Regions from separate parts of the Planococcus alpniumensis genome, predicted to be linked through region 2. Evidence: a T-box and tRNA genes for the amino acid it is inferred to sense, from the RefSeq annotation. Region 2 holds a T-box; the other holds one or more tRNA genes.
The links. The T-box of region 2 lies ahead of ileS (isoleucine--tRNA ligase). A T-box ahead of a tRNA ligase gene usually reads a tRNA of that ligase, here a tRNA-Ile.
Positions count from the first base shown of each region.

Region 1: it has a tRNA-Ile gene. The T-box ahead of ileS (isoleucine--tRNA ligase) is inferred to sense a tRNA for this amino acid. The anticodon was not compared.

Region 1 covers NZ_JAAMTH010000001.1:1,285,421-1,295,639, forward strand. Annotated here, with positions in the region: rRNA gene G3255_RS06510 (23S ribosomal RNA) at 1-1,900, shown strand, start outside; rRNA gene rrf (5S ribosomal RNA) at 2,038-2,153, shown strand; tRNA gene G3255_RS06520 (tRNA-Val) at 2,162-2,237, shown strand; tRNA gene G3255_RS06525 (tRNA-Thr) at 2,250-2,325, shown strand; tRNA gene G3255_RS06530 (tRNA-Lys) at 2,335-2,410, shown strand; tRNA gene G3255_RS06535 (tRNA-Leu) at 2,432-2,516, shown strand; tRNA gene G3255_RS06540 (tRNA-Gly) at 2,518-2,592, shown strand; tRNA gene G3255_RS06545 (tRNA-Leu) at 2,616-2,704, shown strand; tRNA gene G3255_RS06550 (tRNA-Arg) at 2,729-2,805, shown strand; tRNA gene G3255_RS06555 (tRNA-Pro) at 2,830-2,906, shown strand; tRNA gene G3255_RS06560 (tRNA-Ala) at 2,913-2,988, shown strand; tRNA gene G3255_RS06565 (tRNA-Met) at 3,010-3,083, shown strand; tRNA gene G3255_RS06570 (tRNA-Ile) at 3,092-3,168, shown strand; tRNA gene G3255_RS06575 (tRNA-Ser) at 3,184-3,276, shown strand; tRNA gene G3255_RS06580 (tRNA-Met) at 3,319-3,395, shown strand; tRNA gene G3255_RS06585 (tRNA-Asp) at 3,399-3,474, shown strand; tRNA gene G3255_RS06590 (tRNA-Phe) at 3,490-3,565, shown strand; tRNA gene G3255_RS06595 (tRNA-Gly) at 3,570-3,643, shown strand; tRNA gene G3255_RS06600 (tRNA-Ile) at 3,649-3,725, shown strand; tRNA gene G3255_RS06605 (tRNA-Asn) at 3,730-3,804, shown strand; tRNA gene G3255_RS06610 (tRNA-Ser) at 3,809-3,900, shown strand; tRNA gene G3255_RS06615 (tRNA-Glu) at 3,907-3,978, shown strand; gene G3255_RS06620 (DMT family transporter) at 3,991-4,971, opposite strand; gene G3255_RS06625 (1,4-dihydroxy-2-naphthoate polyprenyltransferase) at 5,110-6,024, opposite strand; gene G3255_RS06630 (isochorismate synthase) at 6,186-7,577, shown strand; gene menD (2-succinyl-5-enolpyruvyl-6-hydroxy-3-cyclohexene-1-carboxylic-acid synthase) at 7,564-9,267, shown strand; gene menH (2-succinyl-6-hydroxy-2,4-cyclohexadiene-1-carboxylate synthase) at 9,258-10,079, shown strand; gene menB (1,4-dihydroxy-2-naphthoyl-CoA synthase) at 10,081-10,219, shown strand, end outside.
Region 2 covers NZ_JAAMTH010000001.1:2,146,413-2,156,631, forward strand. Annotated here, with positions in the region: gene G3255_RS10970 (RluA family pseudouridine synthase) at 1-720, opposite strand, end outside; gene lspA (signal peptidase II) at 720-1,193, opposite strand; gene ileS (isoleucine--tRNA ligase) at 1,298-4,060, opposite strand; T-box leader at 4,104-4,312, opposite strand; gene G3255_RS10985 (DivIVA domain-containing protein) at 4,362-4,889, opposite strand; gene G3255_RS10990 (YlmH family RNA-binding protein) at 4,979-5,764, opposite strand; gene G3255_RS10995 (YggT family protein) at 5,917-6,180, opposite strand; gene G3255_RS11000 (cell division protein SepF) at 6,199-6,696, opposite strand; gene G3255_RS11005 (YggS family pyridoxal phosphate-dependent enzyme) at 6,693-7,364, opposite strand; gene ftsZ (cell division protein FtsZ) at 7,562-8,752, opposite strand; gene ftsA (cell division protein FtsA) at 8,810-10,099, opposite strand; gene G3255_RS11020 (small basic family protein) at 10,204-10,219, opposite strand, start outside.

The DNA.
Region 1 (10,219 bases), 860 kb from region 2:
AGACCACCAGCTAAGGTCCCCAAATATCCGTTAAGTGGAAAAGGATGTGGCGTTGCTTAGACAACCAGGATGTTGGCTTAGAAGCAGCCATCATTTAAAGAGTGCGTAATAGCTCACTGGTCGAGTGACACTGCGCCGAAAATGTACCGGGGCTAAACGGATTACCGAAGCTGTGGATGGACATCGTAGATGTCCGTGGTAGGAGAGCGTTCTAAGGGCGTTGAAGTCAGACCGGAAGGACTGGTGGAGCGCTTAGAAGTGAGAATGCCGGTATGAGTAACGAAAGACGGGTGAGAATCCCGTCCACCGAATGCCTAAGGTTTCCTGAGGAAGGCTCGTCCGCTCAGGGTTAGTCGGGACCTAAGTCGAGGCCGATAGGCGTAGACGATGGACAACAGGTTGATATTCCTGTACCACCTCCCCGCCGTTTGAGTAATGGGGGGACGCAGAAGGATAGGGTGAGCGTGCCGTTGGTTGTGCACGTCCAAGTTGTGAGATGAGAAACGAGGCAAATCCCGTTTCTATGTACATCAAGCAGTGATGGCAAGAGGTTTAACCTCAGAGTCCCTGATTTCACACTGCCAAGAAAAGCCTCTAGCGAGGCGGGAGGTGCCCGTACCGCAAACCGACACAGGTAGGCGAGAAGAGAATTCTAAGGTGAGCGAGTGAACTCTCGTTAAGGAACTCGGCAAAATGACCCCGTAACTTCGGGAGAAGGGGTGCTCTGGTAGGGTGTTACAGCCCGAGAGAGCCGCAGTGAATAGGCCCAGGCGACTGTTTAGCAAAAACACAGGTCTCTGCAAAACCGTAAGGTGACGTATAGGGGCTGACGCCTGCCCGGTGCTGGAAGGTTAAGGGGAGTGCTTAGCGCAAGCGAAGGTGCGAACCGAAGCCCCAGTAAACGGCGGCCGTAACTATAACGGTCCTAAGGTAGCGAAATTCCTTGTCGGGTAAGTTCCGACCCGCACGAAAGGCGTAACGATCTGGGCACTGTCTCAACGAGAGACTCGGTGAAATTATAGTACCTGTGAAGATGCAGGTTACCCGCGACAGGACGGAAAGACCCCGTGGAGCTTTACTGTAGCCTGATATTGAATTTTGGTGCAACTTGTACAGGATAGGTAGGAGCCAGAGAACCCGGAGCGCCAGCTTCGGGGGAGGCGTCGGTGGGATACTACCCTGGTTGTATTGAACTTCTAACCCACAAGCCTTAGCGGCTTGGGAGACAGTGTCAGGCGGGCAGTTTGACTGGGGCGGTCGCCTCCTAAAGAGTAACGGAGGCGCTCAAAGGTTCCCTCAGAATGGTTGGAAATCATTCGCAGAGTGTAAAGGCGCAAGGGAGCTTGACTGCGAGACGGACAGGTCGAGCAGGGTCGAAAGACGGACTTAGTGATCCGGTGGTTCCGCATGGAAGGGCCATCGCTCAACGGATAAAAGCTACCCCGGGGATAACAGGCTTATCTCCCCCAAGAGTCCACATCGACGGGGAGGTTTGGCACCTCGATGTCGGCTCATCGCATCCTGGGGCTGTAGTCGGTCCCAAGGGTTGGGCTGTTCGCCCATTAAAGCGGTACGCGAGCTGGGTTCAGAACGTCGTGAGACAGTTCGGTCCCTATCCGTCGCGGGCGCAGGAAATTTGAGAGGAGCTGTCCTTAGTACGAGAGGACCGGGATGGACACACCGCTGGTGTACCAGTTGTTCTGCCAAGAGCATCGCTGGGTAGCTATGTGTGGCCGGGATAAGTGCTGAAAGCATCTAAGCACGAAGCCCCCCTCAAGATGAGATTTCCCATTGCGCAAGCAAGTAAGATCCCTCAAAGACGATGAGGTAGATAGGTTCGGGGTGGAAGCGTGGCGACACGTGCAGCTGACGAATACTAATCGATCGAGGACTTAACCAATAACTGAAACGCAAGTTTCCCCCAATGTCGATTTATCCAGTTTTGAAAGAATAAGAATTTTTGCCTTCGGGCAAAAAAGACTTGTAAAACTCGTCAGAGTTGGTATAATAAATCTTGTCTTTCAAAAAACCTTATAGTCCAGTGATGATGGCAAAGAGGCCACACCCGTTCCCATCCCGAACACGGAAGTTAAGCTCTTTTGCGCCGATGGTAGTTGGGGGGTTCCCCCTGTGAGAGTAGGACGTCGCTGGGCATACATACGGAGGATTAGCTCAGCTGGGAGAGCATCTGCCTTACAAGCAGAGGGTCGGCGGTTCGATCCCGTCATCCTCCACCATTTTTTCTCCATGCCGGAGTAGCTCAACTGGTAGAGCAACTGACTTGTAATCAGTAGGTTGAGGGTTCAAGTCCTTTCTCCGGCACCACTCATGTTTGAGCCATTAGCTCAGTTGGTAGAGCATCTGACTTTTAATCAGAGGGTCGAAGGTTCGAATCCTTCATGGCTCACCATTTTAATTTCATAATTGCCACGCGGGTGTGGCGGAACTGGCAGACGCACTAGACTTAGGATCTAGCGCCTTCGGGCGTGGGGGTTCGACTCCCTTCACCCGCACCAAGCGGAAGTAGTTCAGTGGTAGAACGCCACCTTGCCAAGGTGGAGGTCGCGGGTTCGACCCCCGTCTTCCGCTCCAATTTTTTATCTGTCCAATGCCCCGCCGGGGTGGCGGAACTGGCAGACGCACAGGACTTAAAATCCTGCGGTAGGTGACTACCGTACCGGTTCGATTCCGGTCCTCGGCACCACTGTTTTATAAAATTTTATATTATGCGCCCGTAGCTCAATTGGATAGAGTACTTGACTACGAATCAAGCGGTTAGAGGTTCGAGTCCTCTCGGGCGCGCCATATTTTGTCATCATCCTATTTAGTCGGGAAGTAGCTCAGCTTGGTAGAGCACTTGGTTTGGGACCAAGGGGTCGCAGGTTCGAATCCTGTCTTCCCGACCACTTTATGGGGCCTTAGCTCAGCTGGGAGAGCGCCTGCCTTGCACGCAGGAGGTCAGCGGTTCGATCCCGCTAGGCTCCACCAACTATACTATTTAAAGATCCTGGCGGCGTAGCTCAGCTGGCTAGAGCGTACGGTTCATACCCGTAAGGTCGGGGGTTCGATCCCCTCTGCCGCCACTTTTTTAGGACCTTTAGCTCAGTTGGTTAGAGCAGACGGCTCATAACCGTCCGGTCGCAGGTTCGAGTCCTGCAAGGTCCACCATTTAATGTTTATCACGGAGGAATACCCAAGTTTGGCTGAAGGGATCGGTCTTGAAAACCGACAGGGGAGTCAAATCCCGCGGGGGTTCGAATCCCTCTTCCTCCTCCATTTTTTAAAAATGAGTGGACAATTTTTATTCAATACTATTATCGCGGGGTGGAGCAGTTCGGTAGCTCGTTGGGCTCATAACCCAAAGGTCGCAGGTTCAAATCCTGCCCCCGCAACCAAATGGTCCCGTGGTGTAGCGGTTAACATGCCTGCCTGTCACGCAGGAGATCGCCGGTTCGATCCCGGTCGGGACCGCCATTTTTATGAATATGTGGGTCAGTAGCTCAGTCGGTAGAGCATTAGATTGAAGCTCTAAGTGTCGGCGGTTCGATTCCGTCCTGACCCACCATATTGCGGGTGTAGTTTAGTGGTAAAACCTCAGCCTTCCAAGCTGATGATGAGGGTTCGATTCCCTTCACCCGCTCCAACAATGGGCCTATAGCTCAGCTGGTTAGAGCGCACGCCTGATAAGCGTGAGGTCGGTGGTTCGAGTCCACTTAGGCCCACCATTGTTCCGAAGTAGCTCAGTGGTAGAGCACCGCACTGTTAATGCGATGGTCGTAGGTTCGAGTCCTACCTTCGGAGCCATACTGGGGAAGTACTCAAGTGGCTGAAGAGGCGCCCCTGCTAAGGGTGTAGGTCGGTAACACCGGCGCGAGGGTTCAAATCCCTCCTTCTCCGCCAGTATTTGGCCCCTTGGTCAAGCGGTTAAGACACCGCCCTTTCACGGCGGTAACACGGGTTCGAATCCCGTAGGGGTCATATTAAAAAGCGTTATGCATTCATATGCATAACGCTTTTTTCATTTTCTGAATTTTGTTCATGACGGGAAGCAAAACTGTGTACTGCCATTCCTAGTATTACCATTGTTAAGCCAATTAATGCTACGGGAGATGGAAATGCAATGTTTAAAAGAAAAAGTTCACCTATCAATGTAAATATAACTTCCATAGACTGTGTGGCTTCAACTGCGGCAAGCTTTGACATGTTGTTTCTGACCATATCGGTAGCCATAAAGAATAGAACTGTCGCTACTACTCCCGAACTGATTGCAACTATCAAAGATTGATAAATTTGAGAATTAGAAGGTAATCCAGTTGTCGAGAAGCCATAAATAGAGAGAACCAACCAAAGGGGGAGACTAGCAATTGTCATTCCAAGCACGCGTTGATATGCGTCTAACCGACCTTCGCAAACCTCCATCATTTTCCGATTTCCAAGTGGGTAAGCGAAAGCTGCAATTAAAACAGGCACTAGCCCAAGCAACAACGTGGAAGTAGTAACATTAGTTAGATGATCAAGTTGAAGAAGAGTTATTCCAGCTAAGATAATAGTTGAAAATAATAACCCTTTTATTGGTATACATTGTCTGTGTATTACGGTGTGGCCGGATATATGAACTTTAATGAAAAAAAGAGGAGCGAGTAAAGTGCCAGCGATAATTGTGAATTGCCAAGTTCCGGCGATTAGCCATCCCGGAGAGTAAGCCGCTGCAAAACATAAAGGGGCATAAAAAAGACCGAATCCTACGAAACTCCATAACAACCATTTTACTTTATATTTCCTCATTTCCTGGAGGAGTGGGCGTAAATTACCCCTGAGAATTACAATTAATAAGAGGAATGGGATCATAAATAGATAGCGCAGGGACGCGCTCCATACCCAATGACCTCCTTGCGCTTCCATTAAAGCATTAACAACAAAAGTGACTGCAAAAAACATTGCTCCGGCTAGGCCCAATACAATTGGTTTCATGGAACCCTCCTTTTTTATATATTATATACAATATATCGCAATAAGGATGGTTTCACCACCGCTATTTATAGAGAAGCCTTCTTTTAACTATTTCTACAATAAAAAGCTGATGGGCTTATTGCCATCAGCTTTAAGGGGTTAAGATAAAAAGTAATCTACTAATAAACCAATTGCCAGGAGGAAGTTGAATAAAGTATTGGTGATTCCTGTATCTTTCATAGCTGGCATTACTTGCATTGGTTCAGTGTACCGCTTAAATGTCATGATTACTTTCAGTGGTTTAATGACACTTAATAGTACCAATAAAGCCCAGGGCGTCACGATGCCGAGCAACACCAATAAAATAATCCAAGCATAAGACAAAATAAAAAACCACGTGAAAATTGTTACTGCAGCCGGTCGACCGGCTAGGATTGCTAAGGTGCGACGCCCGCTTTTTTTGTCTCCGACCATATCACGGATGTTATTGGCCATCATTATTGCTGCTACGAGCAATGTGCTGGGTACGGCCAGCATAACAGCGGTGGAGGTGATCGTTTCTGTTTGAATATAGAAAGCGACGATCACGATGAGGAAACCCATGAACAATCCTGAAAACAGTTCACCTAATGGCGTGTAAGCAATCGGGTATGGCCCCCCGGTGTAAAAGTAACCGACAAGCATACCAATTCCTCCGACTGCCAATAGCCACCAACTGGTAGAAGCCGCAATATAAAGCCCTAAGACCGCAGAGATCGCGTAAAGCAGGAATGCCAGGACCAAAACGGTTTTAGGTGAAACGCCATTCCGGACGATAGCGCCACCAATGCCAATGGATTCTTCAGTATCGAGCCCTCTCGCATAATCATAATATTCATTGAACATATTAGTTGCTGCTTGAATCAGTAAGCTTGCGATAAGCATGGCTAAAAATAGCGTCCAATTTAAAGCGGTATAATGAATCGCGATCATGGTCCCAAGAAATACCGGGGCGAAAGATGCCGTTAAAGTATGAGGCCGGGTGAGCTGCCACCAGACGCGCCATCCGCTGTCAGCTTGTATGGAATGTGTCATTTCTATCTCTCCTATTCATTTCTTTCCAACCTATATTGTACTTCAAAACGCAGAGATTTACAGCATATGTTGTGCTGAATTTCGGAGAAAGGGGTATGATAGAAGATAGAGATTAAAATGTATCGCAGTGAATTGAAACTGCAGTAAACGGAGGTAATCCGGTGAATTCACAATCGTATTCATCAACTGAACAGATGGAAGCGAACCGTTTTGACGGCTATCGCTTTTATACAGAAACTATTGAAGTATCTACAATGTCCGCTCTGGCATTTTTTGAAGCAGGGCAGACCCAATATGAAGGCAAGCGTATGTTTTGGCAGAACCGTGAAAAGTCCTTTACGATGGTAGGCCTTGGACATGCTTACGTGCTAACGGCTGATGACTATAAAGGGCGTTTCAGCAACATTCAGAAGGATTGGAAGGCCTTGAGTGCCCAATTGGTGAATGAGGAGACAGCCGTGCAGCCAGTGTTGTTCGGTGGTTTTTCATTTGACCCTCTGAACGATCAGCCGAGCGAGTGGCGAAATTTCCCACAGGCTTATTTTGCTGTGCCGACGTTTCAGCTTATTATCAAGGGGGAGCAGGCATATGTCAGCGTCCATTTAATCACTAAGCTACCAAACAGCTTTATGGATTTTGAAGTGCTGCGGAAAGAACGTGACCGACTGATTCACGGCGCGCAAGTTTCAGAGCCAAAAGCATATCAAAAACCCAAAGTTTCAGAAAAGAAGGAACTGAAGAAAGAAGAATATATGCGGTCCATCGAAAAAGTGACAGACGTAATCCGTGCAGGCGAAGTCGATAAGGTAGTTATCGCCAGAGCGCTGGAACTTCATTTTAAAGAAGCTTTAGCGCCCGCATCGGCCCTTTATCAGGCAGCGAATGAACAGCCTGAAAGCTTTTTGTTCGGGCTAGAAGCTGGCGAACAATTCTTTTTCGGGGCAACTCCAGAACGCCTCGTTAAAGTGGAACAGCAAAAAGCTTTGTCTACTTGTTTAGCAGGTTCTACACCTCGCGGTCAATCCGTTGAACAGGATGAAGCCTTGGGGCAAGCCTTATTAAATGATTCGAAAAATCGTTCCGAGCATCAGTATGTTGTCCAAATGATCGGCGATGTGTTCGAGGAGCATTGTTCTAATCCGCGCATTCCGCAAAAGCCTAAGCTAATGAAAATTCGAGATATACAGCATTTGTATACGCCTGTGGAAGGCGAGCTGAAAAATGGCAGTTCGCTATTGGATCTTGTCGAAGCGCTGCATCCAACACCTGCGCTTGGCGGAGAGCCGAAACTGCAGGCATTGAGCTTAATCCGTTCTTATGAACCTTTAAATAGAGGGTATTATGCAGCACCAATCGGCTGGATTGATGCAAAAGGCGATGGTGAATTCGCTGTAGCGATCCGTTCTGCTTTGCTGGATGGAGATAAAGCTTATTTATTCGCGGGCGGCGGCATTGTGGCAGACTCCACGCCAGAAGCTGAATATGATGAGACATGGGTGAAGTTCCGCCCGATGCTTCGTGTACTGGGAGGAAATTTGCATGACGAATCGTGAGTTTTTAACTGAATATGTTTCGGCGTTTACGCATTCCTTACTCCACGCCGGGGTGAAAAAAGCGGTTATCAGCCCGGGCTCGCGTTCAACGCCTCTTGCTTATGCCTTTATGAAACAGGAAGGGATAGATACGTATCGGCAAATAGATGAACGTTCGGCTGGGTTTTACGCGCTTGGCTTAGCAAAAGCTTCGAACAGTTCAGTTGTATTGATTTGTACATCAGGGACCGCGGCAGCCAATTATTTCCCTGCGATTGTGGAAGCCTATTACGCACGTGTCCCACTTCTTGTCGTGACAGCGGACCGACCTCATGAACTTCGTGAAGTTGGGGCTCCGCAAGCAATCAACCAAATCAATCTTTTCGGCTCCCATGTCAAATGGTCGGCCGATCTGCCATTGCCGGAGCAAGGCAACCGTTTGGACTTTCTGAAGCGGCATTTGGGGCGTGCTTCAGCCATGGCTGAAAGCGCGCCAAAAGGTCCGGTTCATTTGAATGTGCCGTTCCGTGAACCGCTCGGAATTGACTTTAACCAGCCATATGAAAGTCAAGGAGAACTATACCGTTTTGAAAGTGGCCAGCAGCTGACTGATGAAGCAGCTAGTTTTTTAAAGGAAGTGTTCGGACAGTCTCGAGGCCTATTAATTGCAGGGGAAAACGCCGGAAAGATTTCAACAGAGCAATGGGAGTTTATCCGACGCCTCGGTTGGCCAGTGCTTGCCGATCCGTTGTCGAATCTGCGTTCGAATGTACCTGATGATCTAATGGGTGTCATCGTCGATTCGTATGATGCCTTGCTGAAGAACGAGAAATTCGCTACTAGTGTATCGCCGGACGTAGTGGTAAGGATTGGGCCTCAGCCTGTATCCAAGCCACTCAGCCTGTTTTTGGGGAAAGCCGAGCTTGCGAGTTATGTCGTGCTCGATGAAAGCCCGATGCTCAGAGATCCGCAATCTGCTGTCACGCATCACATCCAACAGCATGCTTCTGCCCTATGGAAGTTGAGTTTGGAAGCGAAATCGTCGAATCCGTATCTCGAACGATGGATAAAAGCAGGGGAATTGGTGCAGGAGACGATGTCTATCCATTGTCAGCAAGAATTGGATGAAGGCGTATTGGCGAAAGCCTTTTTTGATGAGCTCGATGGGTGTGATTTAACTGTTAGCAGCAGTATGCCGATCCGGGATGCCGATACGTATTTCCAGGTGACGCAGCGGGACGTCCAGATTTATGCCAACCGCGGCGCCAATGGCATAGACGGAGTGGTATCGACTGCTTTCGGGATCCAGGCAGCGAATAAACGTCCTAGCTATCTATTAATCGGTGATTTGGCTTTGCTGCATGATATGAACGGTTTGCTTGCTTCGAAACTGCAAGCTGCCGATATGACGATTGTCGTCATGAATAATGACGGCGGCGGGATATTCTCTTATTTGCCGCAGTCGAAAGAAGAGCGCTATTACGAGGAACTTTTTGGTACACCGACTGGAATCCAATTTAAAGCAGCAGCTGAAATGTACGATGCGGAATATTTCTCTGCGGAGACTGTAGAAGAATTGCAGTCGGCGCTCAGAACGCCGAAAGAAAAGCCGGTACGCATCATTGAAGTGGCGACGGACCGCGCCAATAATGTAACGATTCACCGGAAATTGTGGAGCCGGCTGGATGAGGGGCTAAACACATGGAATTGATGGCAAATGGAGTTCACTATCATATTGAAGTGTCGGGAGATGAAACCCTTCCTGTCCTAGTCTTGCTCCATGGCTTTACGGGCAGCACCGCTACATGGAAAACGGTCATTGAAAACTGGAGAGACTATAGGATAGTGGCGATCGACTTGAACGGGCATGGTCAGACAGAAAGCCCGGCAGACGAAAGCCGTTATGCGATGGAGCGGCAGCTGGATGACCTTGATTTCATTTTTAAGGAAATGAAGTTGGAGAAATTCACATTGCTCGGCTATTCGATGGGCGGGCGTACGGCACTTGGCTATGCATGTGAATTTCCAGACCGCATTGACCAGCTTATTTTGGAAAGTGCTTCACCTGGCTTGAAAACAGAAGCTGCAAGAGAAGAGCGCCGAGAACGGGATGCGCAGCTAGCCATTAATATTGTTGATGGTGGACTAGAGCAATTCGTTGAGAAATGGGAGAATATCCCGTTGTTTGCCAGCCAGAAATTCTTGTCGGAACACGTGCGGCAGCAAATAAGACAAGAACGGCTGGCACAATCTGTGCTAGGTTTGGCGAATAGCTTGAAGGGCATGGGCACAGGTTCACAGCGATCTTATTGGGACTGTTTGCCGGAATTGGATATGCCAGTTTTGCTGGTGACCGGGGAACTGGATTCGAAATTTTGCGCCATCGCGCGTGAGATGGAGGAATTATTGCCAAACGCGGAACACCGCATCATTTCCGCGGGACATGCGATTCATGTGGAAAAACCGGCTGAATTTGCTACAATGGTTATGGAACGATTAAATGGAATTAATGAGGAGGACTAGTATGTCAACACGTCAATGGGTTACAGAACTTACATATGAAGACATTAAATACGAAACATATAATGGGATTGCAAAAATCACCATTAACCGTCCGGAAGTGCGCAATGCATTCCGCCCGAAAACAGTCCATGAATTGATCG
Region 2 (10,219 bases):
CATATGGACGCGGATTTGGTGGGTGCGTCCTGTTTCGAGTCGGCATTCCACCAATGTGAAATCGCCGAAACGCTCAAGCACGGTGAAATGAGTTACTGCGTGCTTGCCTTTATCGACCACAGCCATCTTCTGACGTTCTTTCGGGTCGCGGGCGATCGGCGCTTCAATCGTACCTTTATCGTGCGCAATATGTCCATGGACGAGCGCCAAATATTTGCGCGTCACGGATTTTTCGACCAATTGATCCACCAATGAAGTATGGGCGAGGTCATTTTTCGCGACCATCAGTAAGCCAGACGTATCTTTATCGATGCGGTGGACAATGCCTGGGCGCACGATTCCGTTGATGCCCGAAAGATCGGTGCAATGGTACATGAGGCCGTTGACGAGCGTCCCGCTCGCGTGTCCTGGCGCCGGGTGGACGACCATGCCTTTCGGTTTGTTGACAACGAGCACGTCTTCATCTTCATAGACGATATCGAGGTCTAGGTTTTCCGGTTCTGCATCCAATTCTTCAAGCAGCGGCGGCGTGATGAGGATCTCATCTTGCAGGCGCACCTTATAATTCGGTTTCACCGTTTCGCCGTTCACTTTGATATGGCCATCTTTGACCCAATTGCTGATCTGTGAACGCGACCATTCTTCATCGACGGCAGAGATCACTTTGTCGATCCGTTCGCCTTTTTGTTCTTCTGTAATGTGTATCGTCAGTTCTTCCATTAAGACACCTTTTTCTTTTGTTGTTTTTCATCCATGATCACGTAAATGACCATTAAGACGACACCAATGGTCAATGCAGCATCCGCTACATTGAAGATCGGAAAGTCATAATTGATTATTGGAATCAGCACATCGACAAAATCGACCACTTCCCCGCGGTACATCCGGTCGATAAAATTACCGATTGCGCCTCCCAATAGCACCATCAGCGCCAATTGAAACAGCGGCTGCCCTCCGGCATGCTTATGGAAATAATACAGAATCGCCACGATCACCACGACAGTGATGATAGCGAACAGCCACATCTGCCCTTCCAGCATCCCCCACGCCGCGCCGCGATTGCGGTGGGAAAGCCATCCCAGATACGGTTCGAGCACAGGAATCCGTTCCCCGAGCTCCATATTTTTGACGACCAGCCATTTGGTCAATTGATCCAATGCAATAATTAGTAGAGCAATCCCATAATAAATCACTTGTATTTCCTCCGTCATTCATCAGTCTATTCATTTTAACACAGAGCGGGCGAAAAAAGAAAAAAGTCCGAAAACCGGACAACCGGCTTTCGGACCGTTCAAACTTAAGCGTATTCGATTTCAACGACTTCCGCACAACGCGGGCATAGCTCTGGGTGTGCTTCTGATTCCCCGATATGCTTGGAGATCGTCCAGCAGCGGCCGCATTTCTCGCCTTGCGCTTTTTCTACGATGACTGACACTTCATCGAGTGACAATGCATTTTCCGGCGCTTGCTCTCTCGCCCCGCCGAATTCATATTCGGAAACGATGAACAATTGCGCCAGATTCGAATCGATCGCTGGCAATAAGTTTGCCAACTCGTCACTTGCAAAGACCGTTACTTTCGCTTCGAGCGATTTCCCGATCGTTTTCGCCGCACGCGCTTCTTCCAAAGCTTTCAAGACATCGTCGCGAACGTCCATGAAACGGCTCCATTTCGCTTCAAGATCCTTGAATTCAGGACGCTCCACTGCTTCTGGGAAGTCCGTCAACTGGACACTTTCTTCAGATGCGGATTCCAAATACGACCACATTTCATCCGCCGTATGTGGGATGATCGGCGAAGCAAGCTTCACAAGCGCCATCAAGCTGTCGAACATGACTGTTTGCATCGCACGGCGATGTGGATGGTCGGCACGTTCGATATAGACGACATCTTTTGCGACATCCAGGTAGAACGAGCTGAGATCATTCGCGCAATAGCTGTTCAATGCCAAATAGACAGAGGCGAATTCATAATTGTCATAGCCTTTAGTGGCTGTTTCGATCAGTTTGTTCAATTTCATGACCATGTACTGGTCCATTTCACGCATGTCTTCAAACGGCACGCGATCTTTTGTCTCATCGAAATCAGCCAAGTTGCCGTGAAGGAATTTCAGCGTGTTGCGGATCTTGCGGTACACTTCGGAAACTTGTTTGAAGTTGTCATCCGATACGCGCACATCCGCCGTGTAGTCCACAGAAGAAACCCATAGGCGCAGGATGTCCGCACCCATTTGGTTCATGACTTTCGCCGGCACAATGGTATTGCCGAGCGATTTACTCATTTTGCGGCCATTGCCATCCAATGTAAAGCCGTGGCTCAAGACCCCTTTATACGGGGCGATGCCGTTGATGGCGACGCTCGTCGTAAGCGATGAGTTGAACCAGCCGCGGTATTGGTCAGAACCTTCAAGGTAGAGGTCAGCAGGGTATTGCAGGTCTTCGCGCTCATCGAGCACTGCCTGGTGGGACGAACCAGAATCGAACCATACGTCCATGATGTCCATTTCTTTCGTAAAGATGCCGTTCGGGCTGCTCGGGTGCGTAAAGCCTTCCGGCAATAATTCCGCTGCCGTGCGCTCGAACCAGATATTCGATCCGTGCTCGCGGAATAAGTCGGCAATATGCGCAATTGTTTCTTCCGTGATGACCGGATCGCCGTTTTCTGCATAAAATACCGGAATTGGAACACCCCATACGCGCTGGCGGGAAATGTTCCAGTCTCCGCGGTCGCGCAACATATTATAAAGGCGGGTTTCGCCCCACGCCGGTGTGAACGATGTTTCATCAATCGCTTTTAAGATCTGGTCGCGGAACGCATCAATCGATACGAACCATTGCGCCGTTGCACGGTAGATAACCGGCTTTTTCGTGCGCCAGTCATGCGGATAGGAGTGGGTGATAAATGATAGTGCTTCTAGTGCGCCTGCTTCGTCGAGCGCTTCGGTGATCGATTTGTTCGCTTTGTCATAGAACTCACCAGCAAATCCTGGCGCTTCGTCTGTCATGACGCCGCGCTCATCGACTGGGCAGAGCACGTCCAAGCCGTATCTCTTGCCGATCAAAAAGTCATCTTCCCCGTGTCCAGGAGCGGTATGGACGCAGCCTGTACCGGAATCGGTCGTGACGTGGTCGCCAAGCATGACGAGTGACGTGCGGTCGTACAATGGGTGTTTTGCCTGGATATGCTCCAGTTCCTGGCCTTTCACTGTGCGGACGACTTCGTAATCCGTCCATTCTAGCTCTTTCGCCACTTCTTCGAGCAAATCTTTCGCAACGACGAATTTCGAACCGCCGTGAGCGACTTCCACGTAATCCAAATCAGCATGTACAGAGATTCCGAGGTTGGCAGGGATTGTCCAAGGCGTCGTCGTCCAGATGACCAGCTTAACGCCTTCATCCAATACGCCTTTTCCGTCTGCAACCGGGAATGACACGTAAATCGAAGGTGATTTTTTATCGTGATACTCGATCTCCGCTTCAGCAAGCGAAGATTCACTGGATGGGGACCAGTAGACCGGCTTCAAGCCTTTATAGATATAGCCTTTATTGGCCATTTTGCCGAATACTTCGATTTGGCGTGCTTCATAGGAAGGCTTCAAGGTGACGTATGGGTTTTCCCAGTCACCGCGCACGCCGATCCGCTTGAATTGCGAGCGCTGGCTGTCGATTTGTTCGTACGCGTACTCTTCGCAGAGCTTGCGGAATTCCGCAAGTGACAATTCTTTGCGGTTGACACCTTTATTGGTCAACGCCTGCTCGATTGGCAAACCGTGTGTATCCCAGCCTGGGACGTACGGGGCATGGAAGCCCATCATGCTGCGCGAGCGGACGATCATGTCCTTCAATACTTTGTTCAATGCATGGCCCATGTGAAGGTCGCCGTTTGCATATGGCGGCCCGTCATGAAGCACGAAGAACGGACGTCCTTTTGTCCGGTCCTGGACTTTTTTATAGATGTCCATTTCTTCCCATTTCTTTTGCATTTCAGGTTCCCGGTTCGGCAAATTGCCGCGCATCGGAAACTCGGTTTTTGGCATCAATAATGTATCTTTATAATCCATTTTCCATTCCTCCTGTAAGCATAATAAAAAGCCCCCATCCCTGGAAAGGGACGAGAAGCTCGCGGTACCACCCTTGTTGCAGCTGTAAGCTGCCAACTCTACACCGTAACGTGGCGGGGACGGGCCCGGTTACTTGCGTTCACCGGTCCAGCTCAGGAGTGATTTTCCAAGACGGCACCGCGCCAGGCTTCCACCGCCCCCGGCTCGCTCGATCGGATTTCCGTTTCGTACTGTCTCCATCAATGCGTTTATAAGTATGTCGTAATTATAGAAGCAGAATAGGCCTCCGTCAAGAGCGGGCTTATTCCTTCGCCGCGCTTCCTGATTCTTTCTTTTCGAGCTGGTCGATATTTTCTGTATCCAGGTCGTATTCCAGCAAGGTGTTCCAGTCTTCCGTTTCGATCAAGTCCAGCTGTGCTTCCACCAGCATCTTGAAACGGTTGCGGAAAATCTTCGACTGCTTTTTCAACTCTTCGATTTCGGTCGCGATGCGGCGCGCTTTCGCAAGGGATTCATTGACGATGCGGTCTGCATTCTTCTCCGCTTCCTGGACGATCAAATCCGCTTCTTTCTGGGCGTTTCGGCGGACTTCTTCTGACGCTTCTTGAGCGACGAAGATCGATTTCTGCAAAGTCGTTTCCAGATTCGTGAAATGGCCCATGCGCTCATCCGTCGATTTCATGCGCTCTTCCATTTCAGTGCGTTCTTTAATGACTTTTTCATAATCCTTCATGATTTGTTCGAGGAATTCATTGACCTCATCTTCTTGATAACCACGGAATGCGCGGCTGAACTCTTTATTATGTATATCTAATGGTGATAAAGGCATCGTATCTCTCCTTACTCTCTGCATAGTTACACTCATTATACCGCTCATGGCGAGAAATTTCAGTAATATTCACCACATTCGCTGGTGTTTTATTTTTTCAATTCCAATTTGCCGACCTGCAGGCGGATCTTGTCCTTTTTCGTTCGCCCTTCAATCGCGATGATTTGCACGCGCCCGAGCCCTCTCGCTGAAATCAAATCGGATTCGTGGAGTTCAAACGACACACTTTCTTGTGCTGTCCAATTGACTTTCACTTTACCGCCATTAATCAATGCGGCTGCTTTCTGGCGGGAAATCTTATAGACCGAGCTCATGACCGTGTCGAGCCGCAGCGAACTGACCGTATGCGCCTCTTCCGTCCACTCCTCGATGACTGGGAGATAGTTGGCGGGGTCGGTCACTTCTTCGAGCTGGACTTTCACTTTGCCGGCGCTAATAAAATTGGCGCGCAAATACGGCGCTATTTCTGTCATCACTGCGAGCTGCACGGTGCCGTCGCCAATTCGGATATCCCCGAATTTTCCCCGCTCCAAGCCGAGCGACATGAGCGCACCGAGAATGTCCGGATGCTTCAATGTAACGAATTTGACAGGATACCGCAATTCGAACATGGTGACTTGGAAATCACTTTCTTCCGGAACGTAATACGAAGGATGCAGCAAGACGCGCTGGCGCTCTGCTTGGTTGAACAAGCCGGAAGCAGCCATTTCCACATCCCTGCCGCCGATCAGCGATTTGACGATAAAGCGCTGGCGCGGGTCCAGAAAATCCGTGAGCTTCGGTGCATACATATCTTCTACATCTCGCAGCCAGTCGGATGCCTGCTCGATAAATTGTTGTTCATCTTTGCGGAAATGCTGGAATATCTCTTCCATGTGCCGTTCCCTCCGGTTCTTGGATTCATTCGTTGTTTAACAAGCATTCTACAAACAGAAGAAAAACCCTCTCGCTGTTTGCTGCAAATAAAAAAGACAGAGAAATGGATTCTCCGTCTTCCTATATCAGCTGCTGTTGGTTCAGCTTCTTATCAGAGAAGGTAGTCAGCCAATGTGAGGATTCCTTGGCTTGCGAGGCTCAATGTGAAAATGGCCACAATCGGCGAGATATCGATCATGCCGATCGGCGGGATAAAGCGGCGGAAAATATCCAGATAAGGATCGGTGATGCGGGAAATGGCCTGCCCGAAAGCAGATTCCTTGATACTCGGCACCCAGCTCATGAAGACACTGATGATCAGCAAATAGAAATAAATGTTTATAGCTCCAAGTAGTATATTGATAAGAAGAATCATTCGATTTTTAGCACCTTTCTATTGTTGATCGTCGTGATAATAATCGGAGATGGCGCCATCCACTTCGACCGTGTCCGGCACGCACAGGAAGATGTCGGTCCCAATGCGCTGAATGTCCCCGCCTAGTGCATAAACAGTGCCGCTCAGGAAATCGATGATCCGGAGGCCTTGGTCCCGTTCAATGCGCTGTAAGTTGACCACGACGGCCTGTTTTGTTTTCAAGCTCTCCGCAATATCCTGCGCTTCCGCATAGACACGCGGTTCCGCCAAGCTGACTTTTGATGAAGAAGCAGATGAATTCTGCAAATTGACTATATTCTGCACGGTAGGTTCCTCCAAATTCTCACGGCGTTCTTTCATTGGCTTTGGTGCTTTCTTCTGCGGCTGTTCGGCAGCTGCTGCCGGGGCCGGCTTCTCATAACGCTGCACAGGACGCTGCTTGCGTTCTTCCTGGACAGGATCTTCCTCGTACTCATCCAGGTAAAAGAAATTCTTGAATTTATCCTTCATGCTCATCTTTCCGCCTCACTTTCCGACCCTACCAATGCGGTCCCGACGCGGACAAACGTCGCGCCTTCTTCAGCCGCAATCAAGTAATCATTCGACATGCCCATCGACAATTCTGTGCAAGGGGCGTGCGCCCATTTCTTGGCTGCAATTTGCTGCTGCAACTCTTTCAATCCTTTAAAAGTCGCTCTCAATAAAGCTTCATCATCTGTGTTCGGTGCCATGGTCATCAAGCCGACCACACGCACCTTATCGAATTCCTTCAAGGATTCGATAACAGCAGGAACTTCCTCAGGAGGAAAGCCGCTTTTGGAATCCTCACCGGAAACATTGACTTGGATAAAGCAATTGACAGGCTGATCGGCACGTTTTTGAATTTCTTTCGCCAAACTCATACGGTCCAGGGAATGAAGATAATCGATGAGACCAATCACGTCCTTGACTTTCCGTGACTGAAGCGTGCCGATATAATGCCAAACGACATCGCCTTTGATCTCCCCGTGTTTCAGCTTGAGGCCTTCCGGACGGTTTTCGCCCAGGTGGCGGATACCCGCATCAACGGCTTCCTGTGTTCTGTCGATTCCAACTTGTTTTGTGACTGCGACGATTTCAATGCCGCTATTGATTTCATTTAATGTATGGGCCATTTCTTCAAATATCGGTTTAATCGCTTTCATCTGCTCACAACTTTTCTATAGACGTTCACTTTATTGTACCAAGCCAAAGCAAATTTATCAATTCAGCCCGGCATTAAAACAATAAAGACAGCTATTTTTCAACGAATTTATGAAGGAATCGTGGCAACCGACTTTTTAAAAACCTCCATGCCCTCCTAAAAGAAAAAACAGCTGCCGAATCGGCAGCTGTTTTCGTATTAACGGCGTTTTTGTCTGTTGCGTAGGAATGTCGGGATGTCCAACGCATCTTCACTTTGCTTATCCTGGCGCTGAGGCTCCTGGTTGTAATAAGGAGTTTGCTCTTCGCGGCGCTGGGACTGTTCTTCGCGGCGTGCTTCACGAATAGAAGGAGCCGGGTTTTGCTGCTGAATCGACTGAATGCGGTTTGCGTTCAATCCAGATCCGCGTGGTGCGCGTCCAGCAGGGTTCAATTGTTCTTCGTTGAATCCAGTAGCGATAACCGTGACGACGATTTCATCTTTCAAGTTATCGTTGATAACGGAACCGAAGATCATGTTCACTTCTTCATCTGAAGCGGATGCGACGATATCGGCAGCCTCCTGTACTTCATACAAGCTCAAGTTCGAACCGCCAGTAATGTTCATCAAGACGCCTTTTGCCCCATCGACAGATACTTCAAGCAATGGGCTTGATACGGCTTTTTTCGCAGCTTCGGCAGCGCGGTTTTCTCCTGAAGAGACACCGATACCCATAAGCGCTGAGCCTTTGTTCGACATGATCGTTTTCACGTCGGCGAAGTCAAGGTTGATAAGGCCAGGAACCGCGATCAAATCAGAGATGCCTTGTACACCTTGGCGAAGGACATTATCCGCTTCACGGAATGCTTCAAGCATCGGCGTGTTTTTGTCGACGATTTCGAGTAGACGGTCATTCGGGATGACGATCAATGTATCGACTGATTCTTTCATTGTCGCGATTCCGCCGATAGCCTGAGTCGAACGCTTGCGGCCTTCGAATGTGAACGGACGAGTAACGACGCCCACTGTCAATGCGCCAAGTTCTTTAGCGATACCTGCGATGACCGGTGCAGCACCCGTACCGGTGCCCCCGCCCATGCCGGCAGTTACGAAGACCATATCGGCTCCGCGCAAAGCTTCTTCGATTTGTTCTTTGCTTTCTTCTGCTGCTTTTTTCCCGACATCCGGGTTAGCGCCGGCGCCAAGTCCGCGTGTCAATTTTCCGCCGATTTGCAGGCGTGTTTCTGCTTTCGAAAGGTTCAAGGCTTGCGCATCTGTGTTGACAGCGATGAATTCCACCCCTTGAACTCCATGTTCGATCATCCGGTTGACTGCGTTGTTTCCGCCGCCACCGACACCAATGACTTTAATTACGGCTAATGCATCGATATTTGTATCAAATTCCAACATTCTTTTTCCTCCTAAGATTGCTCAGCTTTTGAACATAAGCCGGACACAATGATGATTTTATTCAAAAAAACGATCAAACATTTTTTTGGCTTTGCTTACGACACCTTCGTTATCCTGTTTCGGTTGTTTCGGCTGTTTTTGCTTTTTCGGCTGCTGCTCCACATACTCAGGTTTCTGCGAATGTGCAGCTGCTGAACTATGGCCGACGTTTCCGTAGAACAAATCTTCTGCGTAAGCGTATTGGATCAATCCAACCGCTGTTGTATACTGCGGCTCGCGAACTCCGATAAACTCAGGCGTGAACAGGCGCACCCGCGTTTGGAGAATGCTTCTTGCCAGTTCTGGAAGGCCGTCCATTTTGGCCATCCCGCCTGTCAATACGACACCGCCAGGCAGCTCATCGATGCCAAGGCGATATAACTCATCCAAAATCAATTCGAAAAGTTCTTCCATGCGAACTCCGATTATTTCAGATATGTATTTTTGGCTATATTGTTCTCTTGAATCCGAACCGATCACCGGCACTTCGAATACTTCTTCTTCAGAAGCGTCGTCAAAGAACGCGTGGCCATGTTCGAGCTTGATTTTTTCAGCTTGCTCTGTCGGGGTTTTCAAGACAATCGACAAATCTTTCGTCACATGGTCGCCTCCGACGGGAATGACCGATGCCGCACGCAGGTGGCCATCACGGAATACTGCGATTGAAGTCGACCCACCGCCAATATCGATGCAGGCCGTTCCGTGGTTCTTTTCATCTTCCGTCAACGCATAGCTTCCGGCTACTAGCGGCTGAACATAAATCTCGCGGATTTCAAGACCCGCGCGTTCAACACAGCGAAGCACATTGTGCAAGACCGTTTTCGAAGTCGTTACCATTGTACCATCCATTTCAAGACGGATGCCGATCATGCCTCTAGGGTCTTTGATCTCGCCAAGGTGATCGACGACATATTCTTCAGGAATGATATTGACCAATTCACGTTCTGGCGGAATCGACATTACTTGTGCCGCTTCCAACACGCGTTCCAGGTCCTCATCCGTGATTTCACGGTTCTCGCTGTTTACTGCAACGATTCCTTTAACCGGCTGCAATGCCACTTGGTTGGCTGGAATGCCCAGCACGACTTCGTGGATTTCTTTGCCGATCATTCGCTCTGCCTGATCGACAGCTTTTTTGATGGACTGGACAGTTGCATCTATATCAACAATCGCACCTTTTTTAATTCCATTAGATTTGACGTTGCCGACGCCGATGACGTGCAACGATTTATTGGTCATTTCTCCGATTAATACTTTAACGGAGGAAGACCCGATATCCAAACTTACATATAATTCTGATTGACTCAACTCGTGGCACCTCCTTATAAAACTTCTCTACATTACATTCTATTGTAAAATACACACCTTGTCTAAGTAAAATAGCGAAACTTAGAAAATTTTCCTGCAATTCGTCAATTCGCCTCACCA